DNA from 2 places in the Actinomadura rubrobrunea NBRC 15275 genome. Region 1 is predicted to be linked to the other one. Evidence: riboswitches for the same ligand, from Rfam matches in the RefSeq annotation. Region 1 holds a riboswitch; the other holds the start of a gene.
The links. A riboswitch is a leader RNA that binds a small molecule or an ion and turns the genes downstream of it on or off. The one in region 1 is predicted to bind cyclic di-AMP.
Positions count from the first base shown of each region.

Region 2: it holds a riboswitch for cyclic di-AMP, as region 1 does, so the genes downstream of both, AR3_RS12755 (C40 family peptidase) here and AR3_RS13750 (peptidoglycan recognition protein family protein) in region 1, are expected to answer to the same signal.

Region 1 is NZ_BCQU01000037.1:24,420-28,622, reverse strand. Features, by position in the region: gene AR3_RS13755 (cytochrome ubiquinol oxidase subunit I) at 1-1,193, opposite strand, end outside; gene AR3_RS30550 (hypothetical protein) at 1,232-1,372, opposite strand; cyclic di-AMP (ydaO/yuaA leader) riboswitch at 1,576-1,723, shown strand; gene AR3_RS13750 (peptidoglycan recognition protein family protein) at 2,074-2,853, shown strand; gene AR3_RS13745 (thioesterase II family protein) at 2,887-3,669, opposite strand; gene AR3_RS13740 (non-ribosomal peptide synthetase) at 3,797-4,203, opposite strand, start outside.
Region 2 is NZ_BCQU01000033.1:6,104-10,306, reverse strand. Features, by position in the region: gene AR3_RS12765 (LacI family DNA-binding transcriptional regulator) at 1-636, opposite strand, end outside; gene AR3_RS12760 (LuxR C-terminal-related transcriptional regulator) at 1,199-1,429, shown strand; gene AR3_RS12755 (C40 family peptidase) at 1,720-2,733, opposite strand; cyclic di-AMP (ydaO/yuaA leader) riboswitch at 2,737-2,940, opposite strand; gene AR3_RS12750 (amino-acid N-acetyltransferase) at 3,336-3,824, shown strand; gene AR3_RS12745 (RDD family protein) at 3,828-4,203, shown strand, end outside.

The DNA of each region.
Region 1 (4,203 bases):
GCGGTGCGCAGGTGCCGCCACACGACCCAGGGCTGGCGCCCCACCTCCGTGGTGATCCAGCCGGTTTCGAGCGCGACGACCGCGGCGGGGCCGGACAGCACCGTCAGCCGCAGGAACCAGCGGCTGCGCGGCAGGTCGCGGCGGCGCCACCACGTCAGCCCGAGCCAGAGGCCGAGCAGCAGCAGGCCGAGCCCGATCGCCACCATCACCTGGAAGCACAGGTGCACCGGGGTCACCGGCGGGCGGTCGGCGGCCGGGACCGCGTCCAGCCCTTGCACGACCGTGCTCGGCCGGAAGCCGACCAGGATCGACAGCGCGTCGGGGATGTGGAGGGCGTACCGCAGCCGCCCGTCCAGGTAGACGCCGCCCAGGGACAGGTCGACGTGCGAGGAGGTGCGGTTGAGGCCCTCCATGGCGGCGAGCTTGGTCGGCTGGTGGTGCGCGAGGAACCGGGCCAGGGAGTCCCCGATCACGATCTGCACGGGCGTGATGGCCGCCGCGGCGGTGAACGGCAGCAGGAGCCCGATCCGGTGGTAGCGGTCGCGCCGGCCGCGCAGCATCGCGGCGGCGTACACCGCGGCGATGCCGAACCCGGCGACCATGAACGCGGCGAGGATCATGTGGACGGTCTGCAGCGGCGTGGCCGGGTTGAACATCGCCTCCCAGGGGCGCACCCCGGTGACCGTGCCGTTCGTCAGGTCGAACCCGCGCGGCTGGTTCATCCAGGCGTTGACGCTCACCACGAAGAACGCCGAGGCGACGCCGGCCACGCACACCGGCAGGCCCGTCAGCAGGTGCAGGCGGGGCGGCAGCCGGTTCCAGGCGTACAGGTAGATGCCCAGGAAGACGGCCTCGATGAAGAACGCGAACCCTTCCAGCGCGAACGGCAGGCCGATCACCTGGCCGTAGGTCGCCATCAGCCCGGGCCACAGCAGGCCCATCTCGAAGGACAGGATCGTCCCCGACACCGCGCCCACGGCGAACAGCACGCCCATCGCCTTCGCCCAGCGGTGCGCGAGCCGCTCGTACGCCTCGTCGCCGGTGCGCAGGCCGCGCCACTGCGCGAACACCGTCAACGCCGGCATGCCCACGCCGAAGCAGGCCAGGATGATGTGCCAGCCGAGGGAGATCGCCATCTGCACGCGCGCCGCCACCAGGTCGGCCGGTGTCGCGGCGACGTCCGACAGCACCATGCGATCCCTCCTCGACGTGATCGGTCGATGACTGTCTGTTACATCACCAGGAACGGCGACTTCACTCGCCGCTCGGCTCCGGCGGCCTTGCGAACCTCGGCGACACGGGCGGCGGCGGGCCCGTGCATCACGTCCACGCGCTCGGCGACCACGGACTCCGCGACGGCGGAACGACGCACCGGCCGCCCCCGCCACGGCAAGGGGAACGGTGTCCTTGGTCACACGCTCCCCCAGACGGTCCGCGACTGGTGGAGCCGGTGTGAAAGGCGAGATTCCTGTGGTCGGCGACTTTACAGATTTTACCTTTTGCGGTTTGCGAATTCTTTGCCTCATCTCCTATGGTCCCTGGTATTCCGCAGCCGGTCCGCCGTGGCGCGGACCTGCCGGCGGGACGCCTAATCCCGGCGCTGGACGCCCGGGAACCGGGGACCCACCCGCCTTTCGGGGTGAATCCGCGACGCCGTCGCGGTAGGGCCGCTCCTTGGCCCGAACCCGTCAGCTAACCCGGTCGGCAGTCAAGGAGAGGAGAGATCATGCAGGAGTCGCCGAGGCCCGACACGCCCGCCGTCCTGGTCCGACGCCCCCGCCTTTCCATGAAGGCTCCGTCGCCCTGATGCATCGGGCGGCGCCGGCCCCGGCGCCCGCCGCGCCCCTCGATCCGCGCGTCCGCGGTCCGCGCCCTCATTCGTCCGGGACGGCGATTCCACCGCCGACTCCGACAGGGGCACGCATTTCTGACCCACGTCACCCCCGCGGGCGATAGAAGCCTTTCTCGGAATCGCCCGGTTTTCTCAAGCGCGCCCCGACTTCCCACCTCAGCAGGTCTTTTCCGCCTGCCCTGTTTCGGCTGCGCGCTGCACATTCGAAAGGAAGTCCCCCCATGACTTCGAGCGGTAGACACCGTCGCGTCGAGCCTTGGCCCCCTCAGCTGTCGCGCCGCGCGGTCCTGCTGGGCGGCGGCACCCTGGGGGGCGTCGCGGCCCTCGGTCTCGCCACGGCGATGGGCCCGCCTCCCGCGCACCAGGCGCAGACCATGGCGAGCGTCGCCGACCCGCAGACCGGAAGCGGCGGGAAATCCCGGACCCGCCGGTCGGCCGCCGGTCCCCCGCTGATCCACTCGACCGAGGACTGGGGGGCGCGCACCCCGTCCCGGCGGGCGACCGTGCTGTCCCGCGCCCCCCGGTACCTCGTGGTGCACCACACCTTCACGCCCAACGTCGGCGACTACTCGCTGCGGCAGGGCTTCCGGCTCGCCCGTTCGATCCAGGGCGCGCACATGGGCCAGGGCTGGGGCGACACCGGCCAGCACTTCACCGTCAGCCGCGGAGGCCACATCATGGAGGGCCGCAAGGGCAGCCTCGCCGCCGCGCGCCGGGGCAGGATGGTGATCGGCACGCACGTCGCCGGGGCGAACGGCTACACCGTCGGCATCGAATGCGAGGGGACCTACAACGCGACCCTGCCGCCCCGCCGTCTGCTGGACTCGCTCGCCGAACTGCTCGCCTGGCTGTGCGTCCAGTACCGCCTCGACCCGATGAAGGCGATCGTCCCGCACATGAAGTTCAACAGCACCGACTGCTGCGGATACGCCTTCGCCCCGACGCTGCCGCGCCTGCGCCGGGACGTCGCCAAGCGGCTGCGCACCGCGAAGCTCGCCTGACGACGCCGGCGTCGGGGCGGGCGCCGGCCGGTCTCACCGCCTGACCGCGTCCGGCACGGCCGGGCTCCGCGTGATCCTCCAGGCGGCCAGGACGTGCGCGATCTCCGCCGTGACGTCGGCCGCCGCGGAGTGCAGGAAGAAGTGGTCGCCGGGGAACACCCGCAGCCGGCAGCCGGCGGCGGCCTGCTCCCGCCATCGCTCCAGGGTCGACGGCGGCGCGACCTCGTCGGCGGCTCCCCCGAACACGGTGATGGGGGTCGCGAGGGGCGCCTGGCGCCGGTGCTCGTAGGTCTCGACGACGGAGAAGTCGGCCTTGAGTATGGGCACCATCAGCTCCATCAGCTCCGCGTTCTCCAGGATCACCTGGGGCGTCCCGCCCAGCCTCCGCAGATGCCGCACCACCTCCGCGTCGGTGGCCGAACGGATCGGCGGCAGGGTCGGCGGGACGCCGGGAGCGGTCTTCGCCGAGAGGAACAGGTGCACCGGTGCGGGGTTTCCCCGCGCGCGCAGGGCCCTGGCCAGCTCGAACGCGATCAGGGCGCCCATGCTGTGGCCGAACAGGGCGAACGGGCGGTCGAGGGCGGTCTGGAAGGCGTCCGCCAGGGCCTCGACCAGCGGCGGCAGCCGGGTGAACGGCGCCTCCCGCATCCGGCTGCCCCGGCCCGGCAGTTCCAGGGGGTACACGCTGATCCAATCGGGGAGCAGGTCCTGCCAGCCGCGATAGACCGCGGCGGCTCCGCCCGAGTAGGGCAGGCAGAAGAGCCGCAGCTCGTCGTCCGGGCGCAGCTCCCGGCCCACCAGCCAGCGTCTGTCCACAGCATCTCCTCCTGTCAGGGTCTCCGGCCGTGCCCGAGCCGGACGACCGGTCGGCCGTGTGAGCCGACGGCCGTCCGGCTCGTCGGTGATCCGCCGCGGATGCCCGGGCGGCGCCCGCCCCCGCCGGTCAGATGCGGGCGTCGTCGCCGAGCGGCATCTCCAGCACCCTGCGGCGGATCTCCGCCACCGTCCGATCGGGGTCGGCCGTCACGAGGTCGATGACGGTGGGCCACTGGCGCATCATGACCGCGATCACCCGGGCGTCGAACCGCTCCGGCGAGTGGAGCCACATGCCCCGCAGCTCCTCGCCGTCCTCGCGCATGATCAGCGCGAGGTCCACGGCGGACGCGTCCAGATTGATGACGACCTCGGAGAACACGTAGTCGTCGCCGATCTTCATGTCGAGCGGCGCGGCGGACAGGCCGTGCAGGTCGAGTGCGGGGACGTCCGCGTTGAGGAGGTTGAAGGAGATCGCGAACGGGTCGCGCCCCTCCTCCCGGGCCTCCTTCAGCGACCAGACCGGCACGTCCTGGT
Region 2 (4,203 bases), on a different contig from region 1:
GCCTGCGAGGGCGCGGGCGGCGCCGTCCAGCCGGTCCTGGCACGGCTGCGGATGCGGGTTCCCGGTGACGAACGCGACCCGCTCGCGGCCCAGACCGATCAGGTGCCGGGCGGCGACGGCCCCGCCCGCGGCGTGGTCGACCCGCACCGAGCACACGCCCGGCCCGGTGTGGTCGAGCAGCACCACCGCCATGCCCGCCGCGCGCAGCCGGGTGATGCCGGACGCGCCGAGCCCCACCGGGGTGATGAGCACGCCGGCGGCGTGCTGCTGCTCCAGCAGCTCCAGGCAGCGGCGCTCCTTGGCGGCGGAGTTGTCGTTGGTGAGCCACAGGACGTCGCGGCCCGCCGCGTTGAGGGCCTGTTCGGCGCCGCGGGCGACGTCCGTGGCGTACGGGTTGGCCAGGTCCTCGACGACGACGCCGAACGGCCGGAGGCGGGGGTCGTCCGGCCCGAGGCCGCGGCCCTGGCGCAGCCGCCGGGCGGACTCGTTGCGTACGAAGCCGAGTTCCTCGATGGCTGCGCGTACACGGTTACGGGTGGCTTCGGCCACGAGGTCTGGCCGGTTTAGGACATTCGAAACGGTCCCAACTGAGACCCCGGCGCGCCTCGCGACTTCCCGGATACTGCTTTGAGGCAACTCTCTCCTCGTCGACCCCGGACTTGTTTTCGCAGGTTATCGAGTTGTCCGGACCATGCCCCCGCGAAGTCGGTCGCGGACCGTAGTCGCAAGACCACACAACGTACTCATTGCACGCTTGACGGGCCGGATCCGGCCGCCTAGCGTTCCGAGCCGAAGCGTGCCTTGAAACGATTCACGATCATCGCCCTCGATGGTAGGGGCGGATCGGACGAGGAGGGATGGGTTGACGTGACCAGCGGCCAGAACCCGTCCCGTGCACGACGCGCTCCCCCGCAAGCCCGCCACGACGTCGTGAGCGCGCCCGACGCGATGGAAGGCGCATCCGCGTCCGGTCGGCCTAACGAGTGAATCGTTACCCGGGGTTCCCGTTCGGCGCCGAGCAATCGGCCCATCGGCCACCTCCGGCCAAGCGCGCCAGACGGCAAGGGACACCGATGATCTCGGTCCGGCCCCCCGCCCCGGACCCGGCAACCCGACGCGTACAGATCGAGGCCCGCCCGTGCCTGTGCAGCGGACGGCTGCATCCCCGCGGTCATCACCACGGACGAGGGAGGACGGAGTGGAACAGGCCACCATCGCACGTCGTGGCACCGACGAGCTGCGTCTCAGCGAGGAGGAGATCAAGCTTCTCGCCCAGATCGCCAGCGGTGTCACCGCGGACGTGGCGGCACGCAAACTGGAGCTGAGCGCCCGGACCCTGCGCCGCCGGTTGCGGAACATCTGCGACCGGCTGGAGGTCAACACGCCGATCGAGGCCGTGGTCTGGGCGGCCCGGCGCCAGCTCATCTAGGGGCGCGCCCTTCGCCCGCCCCCCGGCGGGTGACGGCGCGGCAGCTCTGACCGAGCATCGGCGACCACCGTCCGACCCCGCGCGGCGACGTCGGCGCTCCGCAGGCGCGTCCCTGCGGGAGGGCGTCGCCGCGGACGTGGTCCGGTCCCCGCGGGCAGTGCGCACGCCCGTCGGGAGGACGCCGGCCCGGTCCGCCGTCGCGGTGGATCCGTGCGCCTCCGACGACGGGCGTGCGCGCCCGAGCGTGCGAGGCCGTGCGCGTCCGGCGCCATCGCCGCGGGCGGCTCGGCTCAGGCGACCCGGACGGCGCCGGCGTACGGGCGGCCGGCCATCGGAGCGATCTTCACCACGTCACCGGTCCGCGGCGCGTGCAGCATCTTGCCGTTGCCCACGTACAGGCCCACGTGGTGCAGGTCGGAGTAGAAGAACACCAGGTCGCCGGGCTGCAGCTGGTCGCGGGGCACGTGCGTGCCGGCGTTCCACTGGCTGCCGGTGTAGTGCGGCAGGCTGATGCCCACCTGCCGGTAGGCCCACATCACCAGGCCCGAGCAGTCGAAGGCGTTCGGCCCGGCGGCGCCCCACACGTACGGCTTGCCGATCTTCGTCATCGCGTACCGCAGCGCCTGGGCGGCCTTGCCGGTGCCGACCACGGGCAGCTTGACCAGCTGCGTGGGGTCCCGCTTGACGAGCTTGCCGCGGACCTTCTCGTACGCCGCGGTGACCTTCTTGCGCTGCTCCTCCAGCTGGGACCGCAGCTGCTCCACCTGCTTGGCCCGCTCCTCGGCGGCCTTGCGGGCGCGCTCGGCCGCCTGCATGGCCTGCATCAGGCCCTGCACCTTGGTGCCGTCCTGGGTGGCGAAGTAATGCAGCGTGGCGGCCTGGTCGAGCAGCGCCTGCGGGTTCTGGGCGGCCAGGAACGAGACCGTGGGGTCGGCGCCGCCCTGCATGTAGCTGGTGGCCGCCAGCCGGCCGACCTTGGCGCGGACCTCCTCCAGCTCCTTCTGCCGGCGCTTGGCGTTCTCGCCGGCGACCTTGGCGGCGCGCTGCGACTGCTTCAGCTTGACGCGCAGGCCGTTGTACTGCTCGGTGAGCCGCTCCAGCTGGTCGGCGAGCTCGGTCGCCTGGTCGCGCAGCTCCTTGGTGGACGGCTCGGGGTCGGCGTGCGCGGCGGGGGCGGGCGCGGCCGCGACGAGGGAGACGGCGGCGAGCGCACCGGTCACCGCGGCGGCTCCGCGGCCGGGACGGAAGGCGACGCGCGCGGCGCGCCGCACGAGCGAACGGGATGCGGGGCGCGAGGGCTCCACGAACTCTCCTCTCCTCGTCCGCCTACCGGGTGAGCTGACGGGTTCGGGCCGGAGCCTGCCCTTCCGCGCACGTGCGGAGCGTCCGCACCGTGCGGATTCACCCCAGGTCGGCATGGCTCTGGAGTCGTCCCGGAACCGTCCGATCGCGGGTCCCCGGTTCCTGCGGGGCGGCGGATGCGGCCCCACGGGACTCGGCGGTTCGGCCAACCGATCACGGGGGCCGATGTCAGCGCAGGAGACTAACGGAGCGCTCGTTCCCTGCCAACCAGAACATGCGAAATCGCAGAGGGCTCATCGGCGCTCAGATGTAACGCGCGCGGGCGATCGCCGTGCTAGCGGGCTTGTGCGATCACATCCGTGTGCGCTATTTCACTTTCTGTCGCCTTTGTTGGCGCGGCGGCGTCCGCGGGGCGTCCGTGCCCTCGCGTCCGGCGCGTCGCCCCGTCGGCCCTTGTGTCCCATCGGCGTGACGCGCCGACGGCCGAAGGTGACCGACCGGCCACAGGTGACCGCTTCCGGTCCGATAATGTCGCCTGTTTGTGGAAGTCGTGATCAGGCGGGCCCGCACCGCCGACGTGCCGCACATCCGGCGGCTCATCGACATGTACGCCGGGTCAGGGCCGCGGATGCTCGCCAGGTCCACGGTGACGCTCTATGAGGACGTCCAGGAGTTCTGGGTGGCCGAGGACGTCCAGGCGGCGGCGCCGGAGGGCCGAGAGGGCTCACGGGGGCGCGGGGGGCGCGTCGTGGGCTGCGGCGCCCTGCACGTGATGTGGGAAGACCTGGCCGAGGTGCGCTCGGTCGCCGTGGACAAGGAATACGTGGGACGCGGCATCGGGCACCGCATCGTCGAACGGCTTCTCGACACCGCGCGGGAACTCGGAGTACGAAGGGTGTTCTGCCTGACCTTCGAAGTGGAGTTCTTCGCCCGGCACGGCTTCGAGCCGATCCTGGGAACGCCGGTGTCGCGCGAGGTGTACGAAGAGCTTCTCCGTTCCTACGACGAAGGCGTGGCCGAGTTCCTGGACCTCGACCGGGTCAAGCCGAATACGTTGGGCAATACCCGGATGTTGCTTCGCCTGGAGGACTGACCGATGACCGACTCCCCCCACCGCGGACGGCAGTATCCGCGGCAGCCCCCGGGCCCGCCGTATCAGGGCGGACCGTCGTACGGCTCCCCGCAATGGCAGCAGCCCTCCCAGGGGTCGCTGTGGCAGGGTGGGGTGGCTCCCCAGCAGCAGTGGCATCAGCAATGGCAGCAGCCCTCCGTCCAGGCGTACGACGCGGGCGGCTACGACGACGCCGCGGGCCTTCCTCTCGCGCCGATCCTCCGCAGGGCCGGGGCGCGCATCATCGACAACGCGCTCGTCGCCGTTTTCGGCTTCGCGCTGGTCGTGCCCATCACCGTCGGCATCATCGGCCTCGACACCTCCGGGAGCAAGGCCACCAGCGAGGGCGGCATCTGGAACT